2 regions of the Exiguobacterium sp. s127 genome follow, and region 1 is predicted to be linked to the other one. Evidence: riboswitches for the same ligand, from Rfam matches in the RefSeq annotation. Region 1 holds a riboswitch; the other holds the start of a gene.

Region 1 (9,730 bases):
GTGTCGCTAAATCCGAGCCGTTTTCAGCTTGTGATTCAGGAATCAATTCCTCAACGACAACAAAAATCATCGCGCCGGCTGCAAAGGCGAGTGCGTAAGGCAGTAACGGTTGAATGAAGAAAACGGCAGCCGCCCCGATCATTGCCGCAATCGGTTCAACAATGGCGGACATTTGACCGTAATTGAAAGCGCGACGGCGTGACATGCCTTCACCACGAAGCGGAATCGATAAGGCAGCACCTTCCGGCATATTTTGAATTCCGATTCCGAGTGCGAGCGTCAAAGCACCAGCGACTGTCGCCCCGTCCATATTTAACGCAGCAGCACCAAAAGCGACACCGATTGCTAGACCTTCCGGGATGTTGTGTAAGGTGATCGCTAAAAAGAGCAGAGTTGCCTTTTTAAGACCGGTCGAAGGGCCTTCTGCATTTTCAAGTGGTGCGGATAAGTGTAAATGTGGTGTTACGAAGTCGAGTAAGCGAACGAAGAAGCCACCTGCTAAAAATCCGATTGCAGCCGGAAGCCAGGCGATGCCACCATCCTGTTCCGTAAATTCAATCGCCGGAGCGAGCAGTGACCAAAAGGACGCAGCGATCATGACACCGGCGGCGAAGCCGAGCATCATATTCATGACCTTTTTTTCAATTGTCGTAAAGACGAAAACAAGTGCCGCCCCAAGTGCGGTCAAGCCCCATGTCATCATCCCGGCGAGTAATGCCTGGATCACGACGGGGAGTGAAGTAAACCATTCAAACATACAAACATTCCTTCTTTCAAATCATAATTCAAGAGATAAGTGCATTATTGAAGCCCACTGTCACTCCTACCCGTTTTCAATCCGAACTAGTCGCATCAGGGGAATTTCGATCGAATTTTGACTCCGGACGTACAGAAGTCCTCGTTCGCGCTCGATTCGTTCGATGAATCCGGTCAGTGTGATATAGCTTCCTTCCTTATAATACGTGATTTCAAGTTCTTTTCCTTCCATTAATGCTTCTTCGAGGATGAATTGCCATGATTCTTGAAGTTGTTCATCGATGGGCGGTAGTGTTAAACGATGCGTATCTTTATAATAGTCGCGCAACAGTTGAATGTACTCCGGCATCAAAAACGGAATCCATTTTAAATTGCCACGGTCACGATACCGTGTCATTGCCGTCACCTCCCGGATGACCACCGACGAAGCGGAGGCGGCGCTTGGCGACACTTGTATCAAGAAAAGAAACAGCGAGGCGGATGGTTCCCTTCCCGTAACGGACGTTGACATGATCGATTGCCTTTAACAAGCGTTTGCGTTTCCAAACACGGGTATTGTCTTCGAACAACGACAGTTGCAGTGCACCTTGGTCGGGGACAAGTTGACCGAGCGAGACGGACAAAAAACGAATCGGTTCGTGTTCGAGCCAGTTCGGCTCGAACAGCTGAAGGATATGCCGCAGGATAATCCGTTCGTCTGAAGTCGGATAAGGGAGTCGGAGTTGCTTTGAAAATCCTGCCCGGACGATATGTCTCGAGTAACGGACACCTAAGTGAACCGTCCATCCAAGTTGATTGGAAAAGCGGACGCGGGCTGCGACATCGCTTGCGAGCTCACTTAAGACCAGCCGAATCTGGTCGTATTCGTAATAATCACGCATCAGTGTCACGCCATGACCAACCGTCTTCTGTCGGGATGATGCCGGACGAAATAAAGCGGTCGGATCAATCGTCGTCGGAGATTGATCGATGCCCCATGCATGATGCCAAAGTTCGGCACCGATGACACCAAAACGTTCGTGTAGTGTTTCTAATGGTGCGGCCGCCAAATCGCCGATCGTCTCGATGCCTAATTGATTCAGATGGTGCTCCATTTGATGACCAATCCCCCACATCTTGCGAACGGGAAAGTCATGTAAGAGACGGGGGACATCAGCATAACCACAACGCGCAATGCCCTGTTTTTTCCCGAGTAAATCAAGGGCAAGTTTCGCGATGACGTTATTAGGACCAATCCCGATTCGGACGTGAATGCCGGTTTGTTCCAGGATAGCTGACTGTAATTGGTTAGCAGCTTCAAAATCCGTACCGAAGAGGTGCTCCGTTCCCGTCATGTCAATGAAACTTTCGTCAATCGAGTATACCCGGATTGCTTCCGGTGGTCCGAATTGATGGAGCACATCGAGGACACGAATCGACGTTTTCATGTAGCATAACATGCGTGGTTCGACGAGGTGAATCTGCTTTCGTTCCTTGTACGGGAGTTGTTCAATCTGGTAGAGACGACTTGCCGTTTTGATACCAAGCGTCTTCAAAGCAGGGCTCGCCGCTAAAATGACGGAGCCGCTCCGTTTTAAATCGGAAACGACGGCTAATTTTGTTGTTAATGGTGGTAGATTTCGGTAATGGCACTCGCAACTGGCATAAAAAGAGACACTATCCACGCAAAAAATACGTTGGTTTGGAAAGTCCGCATCAGAAGACACGAAAATCACTCCTTTTAGAACGTTTGTTCTTATTTTATTTATGTTGATTCTAGCACGGTCTCAAAGTGTCTCAAATCAAAAATTGAAAAAGAGTGTACATGTCATCACTTTTTAGAGCGCAGCATGACTTTAGAAATCATCCTCTTGAGTCATATTTAGGTAACAGGTTTGGTACACTAAGGACTGAGAAGAAGAAGGGTTGGGAGAGAATGAAGAAAAAACCGATGATCCATCTACCGGATGTCCCGAATAATTTAGCAGTCGAAACATTTGCAGAAATCGAAATCGATGATCCGTACTTGTATCAAATGCTGTATGAAAAAGAAACGTTACCCATCGAGCTGACGGAGCGGATCGATGCCAATCAAGTCTGTTTTCGGAATGTCTCATTTGCGGGTCTCGTGTTTGATCGCGCGTCATTTGAAAATGTCCGATTTGAGCAGTGTGATTTGACGGGTTGTCAGTTCCGTGACAGTCGTTTTCATCGCGTTCTGTTTCAGGACTGTCGCCTGACGGGGGTTCAATTAGAAGAAACGACGCTTGATCATGTCACGGTAAAAGCATGCCAGGCGAATTACTTACAAGTGATTCGGACATCGCTCCGACAAGTAACGTTCGAGCAGACGGCGATGCGGGAGACACAATTCTTCGAAGGGAAACTCATCGATTTACGTTTTGAGGATGTTGAATTGATGGAAAGCCAGTGGGTTGAAACTCCGTTAAAAGGACTCGATTTGCGACAAGCGGACGTCTCGGGGATTACGATTGATCCACGCTTTTTGACAGGGGCGATCGTGACGGAAGGACAAGCAATCGCATTTGCCCGATTACTCGGTCTTGTCATTCCGCAAGAATGAACATGAAAAAACCGGACGCTGTTCCTCTTCCTTTTAGGGAAACGGAAAACGTCCGGTTTTTTTGTATTCATACGACTCTCGAAGGAGAGACTTAAAAGGAGAGCGTCTCGCCGTCGTCCGGAATCAAAAAGTGAGCGGAGAGATGATTTGCTGCTAAAAAGTCAGCGATCATATCGCGGCGGAGCAGGCAGTGATTGACAGCTTCGAGATGCGAGACGATGATCGTCGCTTCAGCCGCTGCCGCGTGGACCGCTAATAAATCACGTTCCGACATCGTGATCGGTTCACCGGTCTGGAACTGGGCGGCACCACTATTGACGACGATGACATCCGGTGCATAGGTATCAATCGCAGAATCGACGTCGTCACACCAAATCGTATCACCGGCGATATAGAGCGTCGGCTCATCGGGATGTGTAAAGACGAGACCGGATACGTGTCCCATCCGTTGTCCGATTTCGCCGACACCGTGTTGACCGTTCGTGCGGAAAACTTTGACATCACGGAGTGTCACACCCTGGTCGAACGGCTGAACGTCGGTGAAACCGGCCTCTTTAATGACAGAGGCGTCCGTCGCGTTTTGAGCATAGAGCGGAACCGTCTTCGGTAACAATTGTTTTGCGGCCTCATCGAAATGATCGGCGTGAAGATGTGTCACGAAGACGGCATCCGGGTCGAGTAAGGTCGAGACATCGACCGGTAAGTCGACAAGGGGGTTGCGGTGGGTGTTCGGTGTATGGTCGAACGGAGGAAGCGAACCCTTTTCACCGAGAAAAGGATCAATTAAAAAAACTTGGTTGGCATAGGTCAAGACGAGTGTCGCATTTCGAATTTGCTGGATGTTCACAGGCAATCTTCCTTTCTTGTACGAATCTTCCTCGTCTCATATTCCCGACTTGCCGAACCTTTAATCCAAAACATCATTGGTCCGGTTTAGGGAGAATTTTTTCCATGGCCAGGACATCGACGTAATACCCGTTTAACATTCCTTGTTCTTTAAAGGTACCGACGATTCGGAATCCGGCTTTGATGTAGAGTTTTTGTCCGATCCGGTTGAAGGGGAACGTAAAGAGAATCAGCTTATGCATGCCGTGAATGATTGCATGTTCTTCGATGATGTCGAGTAGTCGTTTTCCGATTCCTTGTCCGCGGTGGGTCCGTGTGATGTAGACGGACAGTTCGCCGACGGACTGATAGACGGGACGCGGATTGTAGGCATCGAGCGAAATGAAGCCAAGAATCTTTGCCCCTTCATAGGCAACGTAACCGGCATGTCGCTCGGAGCGTTCACTGAACCATTGCTGCATGAAGGCGAGATCTTTCGTATCCGTCTCGAGCGTCGCGATCCGGTCTTCGATTCCTTCATTATATATGGCGAGCACGTCCGGTAAGTCGGTTTCTTGAACGAGACGAATCATCATACACGTCAGCTCCTTTTTGTGTCCTTTTCTTCATTATATCGGAGATGGACGAAACAAACGGCATGTTTCTAGAATAGGAAATGCTTCCGTACACGCGCTTTCCTCAAACATGTTTGTCAGACGACGTTTCCGTACAAAAAAAGCCCAGGTCCTCTATTGCTAGAAGACTTGGGCCGGACCGGACTGAATTAGTTTGCTGAAGACAGGGCGTCCCGCTCGTAAATCGGCACCCAGCCGTCCGTCGTGACGAAGATTCGGATCGCCACCACTTTCCGGTCTTCCTGGAGCGTGAAGTAGTGGCGCGTATTGACGGGAACGGAAATCAAATCACCGGGATTGAGCTCGATGTTGTAATAGCCGACCTCCTCGTCTTTAATCGCAAACACGCCATGGCCGCTGACGATGAAGCGGACCTCGTCATCGGTATGATGGTGTTCTTTTTGGAAGTTGACGAGTAATTCATCGAGATTCGGTGTCGTATCCGACAGTGCGATGATGTCAGCCGTCTGGTAACCGCGACGTTCCGAAACATCTTTAATCTCGTCCGCGAATGTCGTTAAGATCGTCTGTTTGTCGTCATCCGTTAATGTAAAGTTCTCGACGAGGTCGCCCGGTAACTTCGAGACGTCCCATTGTTCATATAAGACGCCGCGTGAAGCAAGGAATGAAGAGACCTCATTTTGATCCGTATACCGTTCGTTTGTCTGTTGGAAAAGTACTGTTGCCATTGTAAATTCCTCCTTTTAATGAATCGCCTGTCGGCACGTTTGTAGTTTTAAGGTGTAACTGAACAAAAACTCGAATGCTTCCAACTGTTTTTTCGCTTCAAAGGCAGTCGGTGCCCAGACGGTGATGCCGTGATTGCGAATCAGGACGGCGCCGCTCTCGGCATGTACATGTGCTGCAAAGGCAGCGGCAAGCGTCGGAATGTCGGCATGGTTCGGGATAATCGGCACACGGACTTCCGCATCTTCTTCCCAACGGCCGAGTGCCTTGATGATTTCCTGACCGGCAAACCGAATCTCGCCTTGGTCGCCGTACAGTTCCGAAATGACATTATTGTCAATCGTATGGACGTGAAGGGAACACCCGGCAGTCGTTCGGTTGAAGACCTCGACGTGGAGCAACGTTTCGGCAGAGGGACGACCCGTCTGTTCGCCGATCAGTTGACCGGACGCGTCGACATGGACGAAGTCGTCCGGTGTATCCTGCCGTTTGTCCTTCCCGCTTGCCGTCACGAGAAATTCAGTCGGTTGATCGGCTGTCCGGATGGCGAGATTGCCGCTTGTGCCGGGGAACCAGTCGCGTGCTGCAAGTTCCTGTTTGACGGCACGTAATTCTTCATATCGTTTTAAGAAGGTCATGTGTACACCACCTTTGTCTGCAGATGATTCAATATGTCATGAAAGTTTTCAAACGGCGTATACGGGATGCCGTGCTGTTCACATAGCGTGATCAGATAATCCCGTGCATAAACGTGATCCGCCTGCTTAGCCAGTTCAAAATCTGTTACGGAGTCGCCGATCGCGATGATCGTGTCACCGTTCTGCTTCAGCTTCCGGGCGATCGAGGTTTTGCAACAGCCGCATTGATTTGTACAGGCCGCGTCGCAGGCATGCGGCCATTCGATTCGAACCGTCTCCTGGCTGAAGTCACTGCCGTTGCAATAAATCGCTTCGTCCGTCAGTACATCCGCAAGAATCGGCTGGACAAAAAAGTCGATCCCGCCGCTGACGATGGAAAAATCAATCTCGTTTGATTTGGCAAAAGCGAGTAAGGTGTCGAAGCCGGGACGAATGACTGCCTGTGTCATCAAGAAATCAATGTAGTCCTGTTTTTGACTGGACGGAAGCAGCTGAAACATCTGTCCGACGCCGGATTGAATCGAGAGCGACCGGTCGAGCACACCTTGTTTTAACGGTTCAAATTTTTCCGGCGGAGCGAACTCCTGCATCAAGGCGATGATATTATCGTGCTCCGTTACTGTTCCGTCAAAGTCACATAAAATCCGGATCGTCATTTCGTGATCCCCCAAGCATCGAGAGCGACACGTAATTCCTCGTGCCGGTGGGCGGCACTTGTCAGTGATTCGCCGGCCAGTGCTGCGCCCAGTGCCTGGCGGAAAGCGATGACTCCGGCCGCAGCACCTTGCGGATGACCGTGGACACCGCCTCCGGCATTGATGACGGAATCGACGCCGAAATCACGAACAAGCTGGGCGACGAGACCCGGGTGGATTCCGGCGGACGGGACCGGGAGAATTGTTTTGGTCTCACCGATTCGGGTCGCTTCGACGGCAATCCCGCGGGCCAAGTCTTTGGCGAGGGCGACATTCCCGTACGGCGACGGGAACAGTGTCAAGTCGGCACCGGCAATCCGCGGCAACGTTCCGAGCAGGACCGGGGCGGCAATCCCGTACTCGGGACTGGCGATCAAGGCACCGCTCAACGCCGGATGATTAAAGATCGGGACCGGGATTTCCGGATCGGCTGCCAGTTCCCGCAAGACATCAAGCCCGTATGTAAACGTGTTGAGCAGGAGGGCTGTCGCTCCGGCTTCGACCAGTCGTTTCGCCTGCTCTTTCAAGCGGAAGACCGGACCACTCAATGTAATCGCATAAAGGGCCCGTTTACCGGTCCGTTCATAGTGTGCATCGAGGACTTCCCGTCCAATCCGCGCCCGGTCGAGTGCCGGTGTCAGCGGATTGTCGTATAAGATTTCGTCATCCTTGACGAGATCAATCCCGCCGGCGAGCTGGGCTTCCAGTTGTTCCCGTAAAAAAACGAGATCCCGTCCGATGACGCCTTTGAAGATGCTCATCAACAGGGGGCGATCATGGACTTGGATCAATTGGCGGACGCCCTCGATGCCGAATTTAGCACCGGGGAAATCCGGTGTGAACGAAGCGGGAAGCTGAAGATCCGTCAGTTTGATTTGACCGTCGAGTGACAGCTTGCCGAAGACGGTCGTCAAAATCGCCGAAAAGTCTCGTGAGACGTTGTGTTCCGGATAACGGATCGTGACATACCCTTTTCCGTCGTGTTCTTCCGTATGGACGACTTGTCCTTTAAAGGATTCAAGCTGTTGTTGTTCCAAGTGATTCAAATCGGTCCATGAGCCGACCGTCAGACCGAGGGCGATTTGCTCTGCCCGTTTTGGTAACTGATCGGTCACGCCGAGTTGGTAAGTTGCGGTAATGTACGCCATGATTGTCGTCTCTCCCTTGTTAAAAAATACAAAAATGGTCCCTCGTCAATGACAAGAGACCATGAAAAATTGCGCGTGGACTCTTATCTGTCAGCGTGTTAGCTGCAAGAATTAGCACCGTGCCAACTGGTCGGTTGCTGCGACATCATAGGGCTCGTCCCTCCGTCTGCTCTTGATAAGAATTGGATGAAATTGTGAAATCTAATTGCAATTTTTACATGAGATGGACGTGATGTCAAATAATTTTTTGAAAATTTATTTTTTTTGAAATCCGCTTCTATAGATGGCGGTCTTTTAAATGGTTTTTCACTAAAAATTGGAATTGACAGATGATTTAAGACGGGCGTAATATTCGAATCAACATCGAACACAACAACCACATATGACTCTTATCGTGAGTTGGCAGAGGGAATTGGCCCGAAGACGCCGCAGCAACCGACCATCCGGCACGGTGCTACATCCAACAGACATTCGTCTGAGAGATAAGAGGACGGATGATACCCCGCGCCTCTTTTCTATGACGAAAAGCGGCGTTTTTTTGTGTAGAAATGAAGGGGGAAGCAAGATGGCATATCAAGCATTTACAGAACAAGACGCCATTAAACGTGTCCGGGAACTCGGACTGATCGGACAGGAAGAAGCGACGGCAGAAGAAATCGGCGACGGGAACTTGAACTTAGTCTTCCGGATTCAGGCAGGGAAAGAACGTTTGATCTTGAAGCAGGCATTACCTTATGCAAAAGTCGTCGGGGAAAGCTGGCCCTTGTCACTCGAGCGGGCCTGGATCGAACAGTTGGCACTGAAGGAATTCGCAAAATACGCGACGCCATTCGTTCCACGGGTCTTTCATGCGAGTCATGAAGAAGCGTATACAGTGATGGAGGACTTGTCGCACCTGCAAATCGTTCGGACGGGATTGCTCGCAGGCGAAACCTACCCGCTCCTTGCTGAGCATGTCGGTTCTTACTTGGCGCGGACGTTATTTTTCACGTCAGATTTTGCGCTCGGTCCAGTCGGAAAAAAGCAGGTCGCACGTGACTATTACAACCCGGATTTATGCGACATCACGGAAAAGTTAATCTTTACGGATCCGTTTTACGACGCGGAAACAAACAATATCGAGAGCGGCTTGGAAACAGACGTACAGCAGCTCTGGCAGGACGAAAAACTGAAGCGGGAAGTGGCGAAGCTCGAAACGTTGTTCATCACGAAAGGGGAAGCCTTATTACACGGGGATTTACATACAGGAAGCATTTTTGCTTCGGCGGGCGAAACGAAAATCATCGATCCGGAGTTCGCTTTTTACGGACCGTTCGGGTTTGATGTCGGTCAGTTCATTGCCCACCTCTGCTTTGCGGCGTATCCGAACTATGCTGAGTTGCGGGAGACGCGGGTGAAGGATATCGATACGTTCTGGCTGACGTTTGCTTCGACGTTCACGGCACTTTGGGAACGGGAAGCCGTCGAACCGTTCCGGACGGTACCCGGGCTTGTCGATGATGTCCTCAGTACAATTCTCCAAGACGCGCTCGGTTTCGCCGGTTGTGAACTGATCCGGCGGACGATTGGTTTGGCACCGGTCGCTGATTTGGAACAAATTCCGGATGCTGCGACGCGCCTTGAACGGAAACGTCATGCGTTACGCCTCGGGACGGCATTGATTAAACGGCGCGGCGAATGTAAGACGTTTACCGATCTCCGGAATTTTGACGTGACGGAGGAATTGAGCCGATGAGCGAGTTTATCCGTAGTGTCATCTATGAGCGGGCGTGCTTAAAGATCC
Region 2 (9,730 bases), on a different contig from region 1:
GATCCGACGACGCCCGGCTTACGTTCAATCACCTCATGCTGGACGACACCCGGAATGAGTCGTTGCAGTCGATCGTGATCAAACAGATGCCACGCCTGTTCGATTGGAATCGCAAGTACTTTTTCTTCACGCCACGTCACCATGACACCACCTCCTTTTAGTTTAAAAATACCCTGATGTCCGTCGTTCTAACGCTCGACTCCGGCACAATCAGGGTATTTTTCTTACTTCAAGTGGTTTTTGATGTTCACTTCACGGTTTGACGTTCTAACGCATGACCAAGGAATGTTGCGAGTTCCAGCATCCCGAACTTCCCAGCTGCCGCTTCAGCGTCCGAATTGTAATTCGTATTCGTATTGACGTCGTACGTATAAATCGTCCCGTCTGCATCCTTGATGAACTCAATCCCGGCGACCGCGATTTTATTTTCTTGCAGGAACGCTTCATACTGGGCGATGATCGGGTCATCGAACCCGTCGACAATTTGGAATTTCATCGGTGTCTCTGCCGCCTCTTCTCCGACCGGGCAGAACAAATCATCGATGACACAAACATCCGCGGGGCAGAGCTCGAATCCTTCCGACGTATCGACACGGACCGCATAGACGAACTTACCACCGACGAATTCACAACGCGTAATGTAGGGTTCAGGTGCTTGAATGTACTCTTGAATCAACGTGATGCCGTCGACCGGCTCATCGAATGTCGGTCCGTCAAGATACGTCTCGAGTGCTTCAATCGAGTGGAACAATTGAACGCCGAGTCCTTTACCGGCACGATTGTGTTTCGTGATGAACGACGATACTCCGATGTTTTGAGCGGCTTGGACGATTTGATCACGTCCGACGGCTGCCGTCGTTTTCGGAACACGGATACCTGCTTTTCGTAAGGCGGTGTATTGGTTGACCTTACTGACCTCGAGTCGTAACGCACGGGTTCCGTTGAAAACGGTCCGGTCATGTTCTTCGAGCCAAGCGAGGAACCCTTCCGTCAATTCTGGTGCATAGCGGTGCCCGCGCGTATGGGACGAGGCACTCATCCGGCTGTAAAAAACGCCTTCCGGTGGTGTTTCATCGAGTGGGACGACCCCTTCGTTGAGGTGCCACTGTTCATACGGTAAGTTGAGTTCCTCGAGTCGCTTGATTAAATGATCCGTCCATTCCTGATTTTCGTGTAAGATATGAATTTTCGTCATTTTAGTTGACCTACCTTTCGTTTCGCTTCGACGCGTGGCATGACCTCGCGGGCAAAGCGTTCCATTTCTTCGAGTTGCGGAGAAAATTGAAGCAAGAGCAATGTCACGCCGACTGCTTCAAATTCAAGAATCCGTTCTGCGATTTGATCCGGCGTCCCAATCAAGTTCGGACGCAGTCCCCGGTTTGAGACCGAATAGTCATTTCGTTTGACCTGTTGTTCGAGTTGCGATTTACTGACGAAGTCGTCATACCCGGCATATCCGGCACCGTCTTCTTTAACGTTCGTAATCCGGTGCCATTCTTCGAGCGCCGCTTCTTCCGTCTCGCGACAGATGATGTAGGCCGCCAGTCCGAAACTCGCAAGCGGCTGCTTCCCGGTCGCCGCGCGGCGGGTTTTCATATCCGTAATTTTCGTCGCGACTTCATCGACCGTTCCTCCATGCATGACATAGGCATCACAGTGATTGACGATCGTCTGTTTCCCCGTCTCACTCTCACCACCAGCGTAGAGCTTGATTCCGGGACGCTGAACGGGTTTCGGGTGAAGCTCTGCCCGTTCCAGCTGATAGTACGCCCCATCAAAACTATAGGGTGATGCGTCCGCCCATAATCCTTTCATGACCGTCACGAATTCTTCCGTCCGGGCATATCGTTCGTCATGGGCTGTAAAAATCCCATTGTATTGACGGGCTTCTTCCTCCCACCAGGCCGAGACGACGTTGAGCGTAAAACGTCCGTTACTCAACTGATCGAGGTTCGCCGCCATTTTTGCTGTCGTCGCCGGATTATGAAAACCGGGCCGGACGGCTGTCATGATTTCCAACCGTTCCGTTGTCGCCGCAATCGCCGCTGCCGTCGTCCACGCCTCAAGACTCGGTTCGGCTATTCCTTTAATGTCGTTTAAGTTCAATTCTGCAATCAATGTCGTAGAAAAGCCAATCCGTTCTGCCGTCTGTGCGACTTGTTTCGCATAATCGAATGTCGCTGGCATTTGTTCCTCCTCGACGTTTCGTAACCAACCCCCGAAGATTGGTAACCAAAATCCGTATTCCATCCCCTGTGCCCCCTTTTTGCATAAAAAATCGCTCTTTTCGTTTAGAAAAGAGCGACGAATATCTACTGTCGGCTCTTATCTTCAAAGGAATAAATTCCTCTTGGAAGTAGCACCTTCCGCTCATGCGGGGTTGCTGAAGTGTCGTCGGGCCAGTCCCTCGACTTCTCGTGATAAGAATAATTGAAATTAGCGTACATCTTTTAGCAGAGTAAAGCAACCTTTAAACCTTCTTTTCCTATCGGAATTAAAAAACATTTGGAAAATCACTCTGTTTCTTGATACTTCTTTGTCTAGAAGCTAAAAACAGGAATTGCACATCGGTTTAAGATGGCAATCCCTGCTTTGTATGGTGCTGTTCAAAATCAATTCATTCTGGTGATACGAACGGTGAGTCATTGTGATTTGCATCCATCATGGCTGTCCGGTGACCAGTCGTCGAAACTTCTTCCCCACGCACGCGATCGTAGAACTTCGCGATTGTGACGCTGAAGTACGGGCCAATCCAGAGGAAACCGATTCCGATCGTAACAATTCCGAGCAAGAACCAACCGATGAACGAAAGGACGAGGAAAAACGCCTCTTTTTTGTGTCCATCCATCATTTGGCGTGAACGTGTAATGGCATCAAGGATGCCAATCGATGGTTCGTCCCGAATGATGTAATACGTCAACATGTAAGAGAATGACTTAATGATTCCTGGAATGATGAAAAGTAAGAACCATAGCCCTAAGAAAAAGGTTTGGACGATTGACACTCCAATGGCTTTCAAGAACATTTTGTACGGCTCAAACAAATCGGCGACTTTCGTCTGCTCGTCTCGGGCGACAGATAGGGCGAGCCATGACCATCCCATTGCAACCGGTAAGGTCAACACCGTCAAGAGCATACCAATCAAGTCGATAAATTGGAAATCCTCTTCGGGTGAGGACGCAAATCCGTTCGGAACGCCTTGAATGATTAAGAACAACAACATCATTAATGCCATGAAGCCCCATCGTCCCTGCAACGACTCGCGCGCTGCTAATTTTAATTGTTTTGACATCGAAAGATCCTCCTCAAAAATAAGTGCTACCTTTCTTTACGGTTTATTTTTGAGGAGGTTTCACTTTTTAACGCTCGTCTTTTAGTAAACGTTGGACCATTGCTTTTTCAAGTTGTTGCTGGCACGCCGTATACAAAGAGCGTCGTCCATCGAGTCGTTCAATCGCAAACGGAATATCGTGCTTTTTTGCTTGCACGAGGACATGTGCCGCTGCTGCGTGGGAGACGCGACTTTTGATGACGACAATCGCATCTGTCTTTTTCGCGAGACAGGCAATTTTTTTCGCAGCTTGGGCATCACCGCCAAGATGGATTAATTCGACTCCCGTCTCCGCAAAGAAGTCGCGGTAGACGGCGCGCTGTTGCTCATTACCGACGATGACGAGACGCATGCCGTCGTAGGAAGCAAAATCGAGTGCCGTTTTATCGACGAATTCGATTGGTTGACCTGGTAATGTCGTCGTATCGAGACGTTCGAGTTGCTGGACTTTCTTTTCCCGGAGGCGCCGCTCTTTTTTGACTTTCTTCGCCTTCGGTTTCCGTTGCATCATCTTGTCGTAGCGTCCTGTTTTCGCCTGTTTGTTTGCAGGTGACGCAGTGGCGGACTCGGGCGAACCACTCGATACGTCGCGTGCCGGTAATTCCGTCATGGTCGGTACTTCGTAATGAAATGCGTGTTTCCAGACAATCGTCAATGTCTCCGGATGACCTTTCCACATGACGAGGTCGACGAGTTGACCTGCTTTCAGTTGGAAGAACCGCATGTCTTCGAGTGGTGTCGTGTAATAGAACGGTTTTCCCGTCTCATCTTGCAGTGGACCGTCAATCGTTGCTTCGATGATGCCATGGTTCTTGACGATACACTTTTCAAAAACGATTCGCTCTGCAAGTGGTTTTACTTGATCCGTCGCGACGACGGCTAAGATTTCAAGCGACGTCCGGCGCTCATCTTGATGTAGGACTTGGACACGGACTTCCATCCCATGCTCCAGGTTCCAGTCACGGATTTCTGTTTCTGAGACATGACTGTTTGGCCATTCCCGTAACGAGCCGCCCTTTAATTGCCGTTCGAACGTATAGGAATACCGTTGTTCGACAATCCGTTCAACTTCTTCCTTCCGTTCCTGGATCATTTTGATCGGGAGGCTAGATGGTGTTTCCGGACGTTCTACTAGTTTCGTCGTTGTTTGACGTGGCGCGTAGTACTGCGACAGCTGGACCCATTCATCGATTCCGTTGATTTCTTCAAGTAACAAACCCCAGTCGTCTGCTGTCTCGACGATGTTCAGTTTGCTTGTAACTAACTCCTTCGCTCGTTCGATTACGTGATGCATCATGTTAAAAACCCCTTTGCTATTTTTTCCAACTATAGCAAGGTCATGATGCTTCACCCGCGCAAAAAAACAACCTGGTATTTTTTTGTTATGGGTTACGATTTAACTTCGACTGCGGAGTCGCCACTTCGGTATTTTTCGACGACGACAATCAAGACGGTAATGATGACGAGTAAGAACCAAGACGATAATTTGCCAAAATCGACAAGTGCCCACCCCTCTTGCTGATGCGGATAGACCCAGCCCTTAAAAAAGGTGACGATGTTTTCCGCCAGCCAAATGAACCAGGCAATTAGTAAAAATGATAAGACAAGCGGGAGACGGTAAACCGTATCCTCTAGTCGGAAGTAGACCCACGATTTAAAGAAGACGACGATGACGAGTCCCATCAAGAACCACCGTAAATCGAGCATCCAGTGGTGCGTAAAAAAGTTTAAGTAAATCAAACTCCCGACAGCAAGTGCGAGGGTCGGACGTGGAAAGGACGTAAACCGAAGATCAAGTCGCCGAAACGCCTGACAGATGTAACTCGCGACACTGGCATACATGAAGCCCGCATAGAGCGGAACACCCAGCACCTTCGAAAATGCGTCTTCCGGATAACTCCATGAACCGACATGGACTTTAAACAGCTCAAGTCCTAACCCGATGACGTGAAAAATAAGAATCAGCTTGAACTCTTCTTTCGTCTCATAACGGGTCACGAGTAAAGCGACTTGGACGAACAGACACCACAGTAACAGGATGTCATAACGGGCAATCGGTTCACTCGGCAAATAACGTGACAAGGCGAGTGCAGCAAAGATGGCTACTGGAAAGATACAACAGAGCGCTTCAAGATATGTAAAACGGATGAGATGGCGGATCAATCGCATCGACGTCCCTCCTCTTCTTTCTTTAAGTATACGAGACGTTCGCCGTACCTCCCTCCTTCTCAAGTTGGACATTCGACAATTTGTTGCTTCTGCTTTAGTCCACGAACGTGATACAGTTAACGAATACGTATCTTATTGAATCGAGGTGACACGCAACGATGTTCAAACGTTTCCATACGTCCTGGTTGCTGCGCGCAACGTTGAAGTGGTTCTTATTTTTAAGCGGTCTCTTTTTACTCGCCGTCGGTTCCTCCATCATGATCACCGCTAACCTCGGTGTCTCGACTTGGGATGTCCTGCATCTCGGTCTTCAAAACAAAACACCTTTGTCAGTCGGGACGGTCATTCTTCTCGTCGGTCTGCTGCTCGTCCTCGTCAAATACTTACTCGACCGGATTCGACCGCAAGTCGGGACACTCGTCAATGCAATTTTCGTCGGTGTCTTCATGAACCTCGTACTTGGTTCTCATTTGCTTCCGTCGTTTTCAGCTGTCTGGCTAAACGCTGTATGGCTCATCTTCGGTATTTTCATCATCGGCATGGGGGCAGGACTTTACGTCGCCGTCGGATACGGCGCCGGTCCACGTGACGGATTGACCTTGACGTTAGCGGATCGTTTCGGAACCTCAATCCGGATGATGCGGACAATCATGGAGATAACGGCATGTGGTCTCGGTTGGTTACTCGGTGGCCCCGTCTTTTTCGGGACCATCCTCTCGATCTTTTTGATTGGACCGTTTCTTCAATTTTGGTTAGTCTATTTCCGGCGGATGATTGCCGCAATCGATGCTGGGGTCGTTCGACCGAACGAACAAAAAATCAGCTGAGCCGCCTGACTCGATATCGTTTCGAAAGAAATGGTATCTTTTTTTCGTGGATGAAGCAGATTAGTTGCACCTAGAAAAAATACACGTTATATTCGTTTACATATCAATCTTTGATACGTCAAAGGTTTCTTGGAACGAAGGGAAGGATGTGATGATTTGAGTATTTCTTGTACGGAAAAAGGACGCCTCATTTATGCGCTCGTCTCGGTCAATAAGACGATTGCGCAAAAATTTGATTTATGTACAGATGGCTTCAGTCAGACTCGGATGGACTTACTAGCCCAACTCGAGGTCGGAAAGACGATTAGTCAAAAAGAATTGCAGCAACGCGTCAATGTCGACAACGCTGCTGTGACGCGACATTTAAAACATCTCGAAACGAACGGAATGATTCAACGTGTCCGTTCTGAGAGCGATAACCGTGTCATCCTCGTCTCATTAACTGCAGAGGGTGCCACGCGTATCACACAATTGCGCCAGCAAAAAGATGACTTCTTGGAAAGTCTGTTAACCGGCTTTACTGAAGAAGAACAAGATCAACTCGCACAAATGATTCAGCGCATTGAAGATAACGCGTTAACATTACCTAAAACTACTGCACGATAAAAAAGGAGAGCTTACTCATGACAACACAAACATCTACTGACTTTATGGAAATCGTAAAAGGCCGTCGTTCAATCCGCAACTACGACACGGACGTAAAAATCTCAAAAGAAGAAATGACACAAATTCTTGAAGAAGCAACACTCGCACCGTCTTCAGTCAACATGCAACCATGGCGTTTCCTCGTCATCGACAGCGAAGAAGGAAAAGCGACGCTCGCTCCACTCGCGAAGTTCAACCAAGTCCAAGTCGAGACATCATCTGCTGTCATCGCTGTCTTCGGTGACATGAACGCCATCGATCAACTCGAAAACATTTACGATACGGCCGTCGCACAAGGACTTATGCCGCAAGAAGTCCGCGATCGTCAAGTTCCGGCAATCAAAGGTATGTATGAAAACGTTCCTGCTAGTGCACTTAAAGACAGCATCTTGATCGACTCAGGTCTTGCTTCCATGCAATTGATGCTCGTCGCTCGCGCACACGGTTACGATACGAACCCGATCGGTGGATACGAAAAAGATCAAATCGCTGAAGCTTTCGGCATGGATAAAGATCGTTATGTACCAGTCATGCTCCTTTCAATCGGGAAAGCTGTTGATGCAGGATACCCATCAGTCCGTCTTCCAATCAACGATATCGCAGACTGGAAATAAGTTCGATTCGCTTCATCAAAAAATAGAGAACACAACAAGGGAGATTGAATACTATGACAACTCAAACAACTACTGACTTTATGGAAATCGTAAAAGGCCGTCGCTCAATCCGCAACTACGACACGGACGTAAAAATCTCAAAAGAAGAAATGACACAAATTCTTGAAGAAGCAACACTCGCACCGTCTTCCGTCAACATGCAACCATGGCGTTTCCTCGTCATCGACAGCGAAGAAGGAAAAGCGACACTCGCTCCACTCGCGAAGTTCAACCAAGTCCAAGTCGAGACATCATCTGCTGTCATCGCTGTGTTCGGCGACATGAATGCGGTTGATAGCATCGATACAATCTACGACATGGCTGTTGAAAAAGGGCTTATGCCGCAAGAAGTCCGCGATCGCCAAGTACCAGCAATTAAAGGATTCTACAGCCCAGAAGATACAGACACACTTCGTGACAGCATCTTGATCGACTCCGGTCTTGTTTCCATGCAATTGATGCTCGTCGCTCGTGCGCACGGTTACGATACGAACCCAATCGGTGGGTACGAAAAAGATCAAATCGCTGAAGCTTTCGGCATGGATAAAGATCGTTACCTCCCTGTCATGCTCCTTTCAATCGGGAAAGCCGTTGACGCAGGATATCCATCAGTCCGTCTTCCAATCAACGACATCACAGATTGGAAATAAGCAATCCGCACGACGAAGAGAGCACCTCGTTTTAACGGGGTGCTCCGACTGTAGACAAAGTTCTATCGGGAGATAAAAGCGTCTTTTTTCGTTGCTTTCCTCGGGCGAGGCGGAAGCCGTTGCTCCTTGATCCTCACGGACAATGAGCAGGGTCTTGCCTGCCTCTGAACGTGCGTTAAAAACGCACTTTTCCCCGTAGGAGTCCACAGAAAAATGACGCTTTTTAGGTAACGTCGTGACGCAAAGCCGGGATGGCAGACGGTTTAGAACGCAATCCGTCTCGAATCGCTTAGAACCGCGAAAAGCAATCGGTCGCGACCCTGCAGCTTTGCTGTAGCGGCGCGGAAGATTGCCGCTTTGAAGACGAGGCGTGACAGGGAAGCGCAAACGGATTGCCTCTCGATATAACATGTTCACGCTTCATAAGCGTTTGTCTACACGCTGAGCACCTCGTTTTACGGGGTGCTTTTTTTGCTATATTCCTGTCCCTACTCTGCATTAAAGTTCAATTCGGCTCAATCCTTTTGTATACTGAACGAAAAAGGAGCGGATGCAGGTGTATGACGTAACGATCATCGGCGCAGGTGTCGCCGGAATTTTTCTGGCACACGAACTCGTACAGGACGGACAATCCGTCTTAGTGATTGACGCCGGAAAACCGTTAGCCGAAAGAACCGTGACAGACGCTTACCTCGGCTTTGGCGGACTCGGTAAATCAGAAGGAAAATACAATTATTCAACAGAGTTCGGGGGCGAACTGGAACAAAAGTTAGGTCCGGAAGCGACACTTCGCTTAATGCAACAAGTCGATGCTGTCCTGTGTCAGTACGGAGCACTGGAGGTCCCTTTGTATTCCACTCATAATGCGTCATTTGCGGCGCGTGCTGAAGACGCTGGTTTACATACAATCGAGACGTCCGTCCGTCATCTCGGAACTTCACTTACGAAACAGGTGCTCGCCCGACTGGAGGACATGTTGATGCAGACGGTCACGTTCCGCTTTTCGACGCAAGTCGAACAGATACAGAAACAAGCGGATACTACATTCACACTCAAAACAGCGTCAGAGACGTTCTCGAGCCGACGAGTCGTGCTTGCGACCGGACGTTCCGGAACGGACTGGATGCGCCAGCAGCTAAAGCAGCTCGGTCTGGTGCAAACGAAAACACGACTCGACCTCGGGATTCGGATTGAAATGGATGAAGCGCCTTTTCGGACTGTATTACAGGACACGTTCGAAACGAAACTGGCATACGCATCTGACGCTGGAACGGCCGTCACCTACTGCATGAATCCGACCGGTCGGATCATCCGCAAATATCAAGAAGGTCTCGTCATGCCGGACGGACAAAATTTCCGCGAACAGACGACGGGGACGGCAAATTTAAACTTCACGTTGTTTTTACCACGCTATTTCGATACGTTGACCGCAGCGAATCAATTTGCGACTTCAGT

The links. Region 1 has a riboswitch for S-adenosylmethionine ahead of KNP98_RS09370 (2,3-diketo-5-methylthiopentyl-1-phosphate enolase). Riboswitches for the same ligand answer to the same signal wherever they lie in the genome.
Region 2: linked by a shared signal. The riboswitch ahead of KNP98_RS07440 (LLM class flavin-dependent oxidoreductase) and the one ahead of KNP98_RS09370 (2,3-diketo-5-methylthiopentyl-1-phosphate enolase) in region 1 are both predicted to bind S-adenosylmethionine.

Annotation. Positions count from the first base shown of each region.
Region 1 is NZ_JACSMO010000006.1:13,894-23,623, reverse strand. It holds gene KNP98_RS09415 (ZIP family metal transporter) at 1-757, opposite strand, end outside; gene KNP98_RS09410 (YolD-like family protein) at 824-1,153, opposite strand; gene KNP98_RS16250 (Y-family DNA polymerase) at 1,137-2,462, opposite strand; gene KNP98_RS09400 (pentapeptide repeat-containing protein) at 2,672-3,319, shown strand; gene KNP98_RS09395 (MBL fold metallo-hydrolase) at 3,411-4,166, opposite strand; gene KNP98_RS09390 (arsinothricin resistance N-acetyltransferase ArsN1 family A) at 4,240-4,740, opposite strand; gene KNP98_RS09385 (1,2-dihydroxy-3-keto-5-methylthiopentene dioxygenase) at 4,929-5,468, opposite strand; gene KNP98_RS09380 (methylthioribulose 1-phosphate dehydratase) at 5,484-6,104, opposite strand; gene KNP98_RS09375 (2-hydroxy-3-keto-5-methylthiopentenyl-1-phosphate phosphatase) at 6,101-6,760, opposite strand; gene KNP98_RS09370 (2,3-diketo-5-methylthiopentyl-1-phosphate enolase) at 6,757-7,947, opposite strand; SAM riboswitch class I at 8,028-8,129, opposite strand; SAM riboswitch class I at 8,334-8,436, shown strand; gene mtnK (S-methyl-5-thioribose kinase) at 8,513-9,682, shown strand; gene mtnA (S-methyl-5-thioribose-1-phosphate isomerase) at 9,679-9,730, shown strand, end outside.
Region 2 is NZ_JACSMO010000004.1:156,662-166,391, forward strand. It holds gene KNP98_RS07430 (SRPBCC family protein) at 1-143, opposite strand, end outside; gene KNP98_RS07435 (ATP-grasp domain-containing protein) at 248-1,195, opposite strand; gene KNP98_RS07440 (LLM class flavin-dependent oxidoreductase) at 1,192-2,250, opposite strand; SAM riboswitch class I at 2,323-2,427, opposite strand; gene KNP98_RS07445 (DUF975 family protein) at 2,618-3,292, opposite strand; gene KNP98_RS07450 (DUF2325 domain-containing protein) at 3,360-4,628, opposite strand; gene KNP98_RS07455 (DUF817 domain-containing protein) at 4,721-5,500, opposite strand; gene KNP98_RS07460 (YczE/YyaS/YitT family protein) at 5,659-6,327, shown strand; gene KNP98_RS07465 (MarR family winged helix-turn-helix transcriptional regulator) at 6,484-6,933, shown strand; gene KNP98_RS07470 (nitroreductase family protein) at 6,951-7,586, shown strand; gene KNP98_RS07475 (nitroreductase family protein) at 7,640-8,275, shown strand; gene KNP98_RS07480 (NAD(P)/FAD-dependent oxidoreductase) at 8,832-9,730, shown strand, end outside.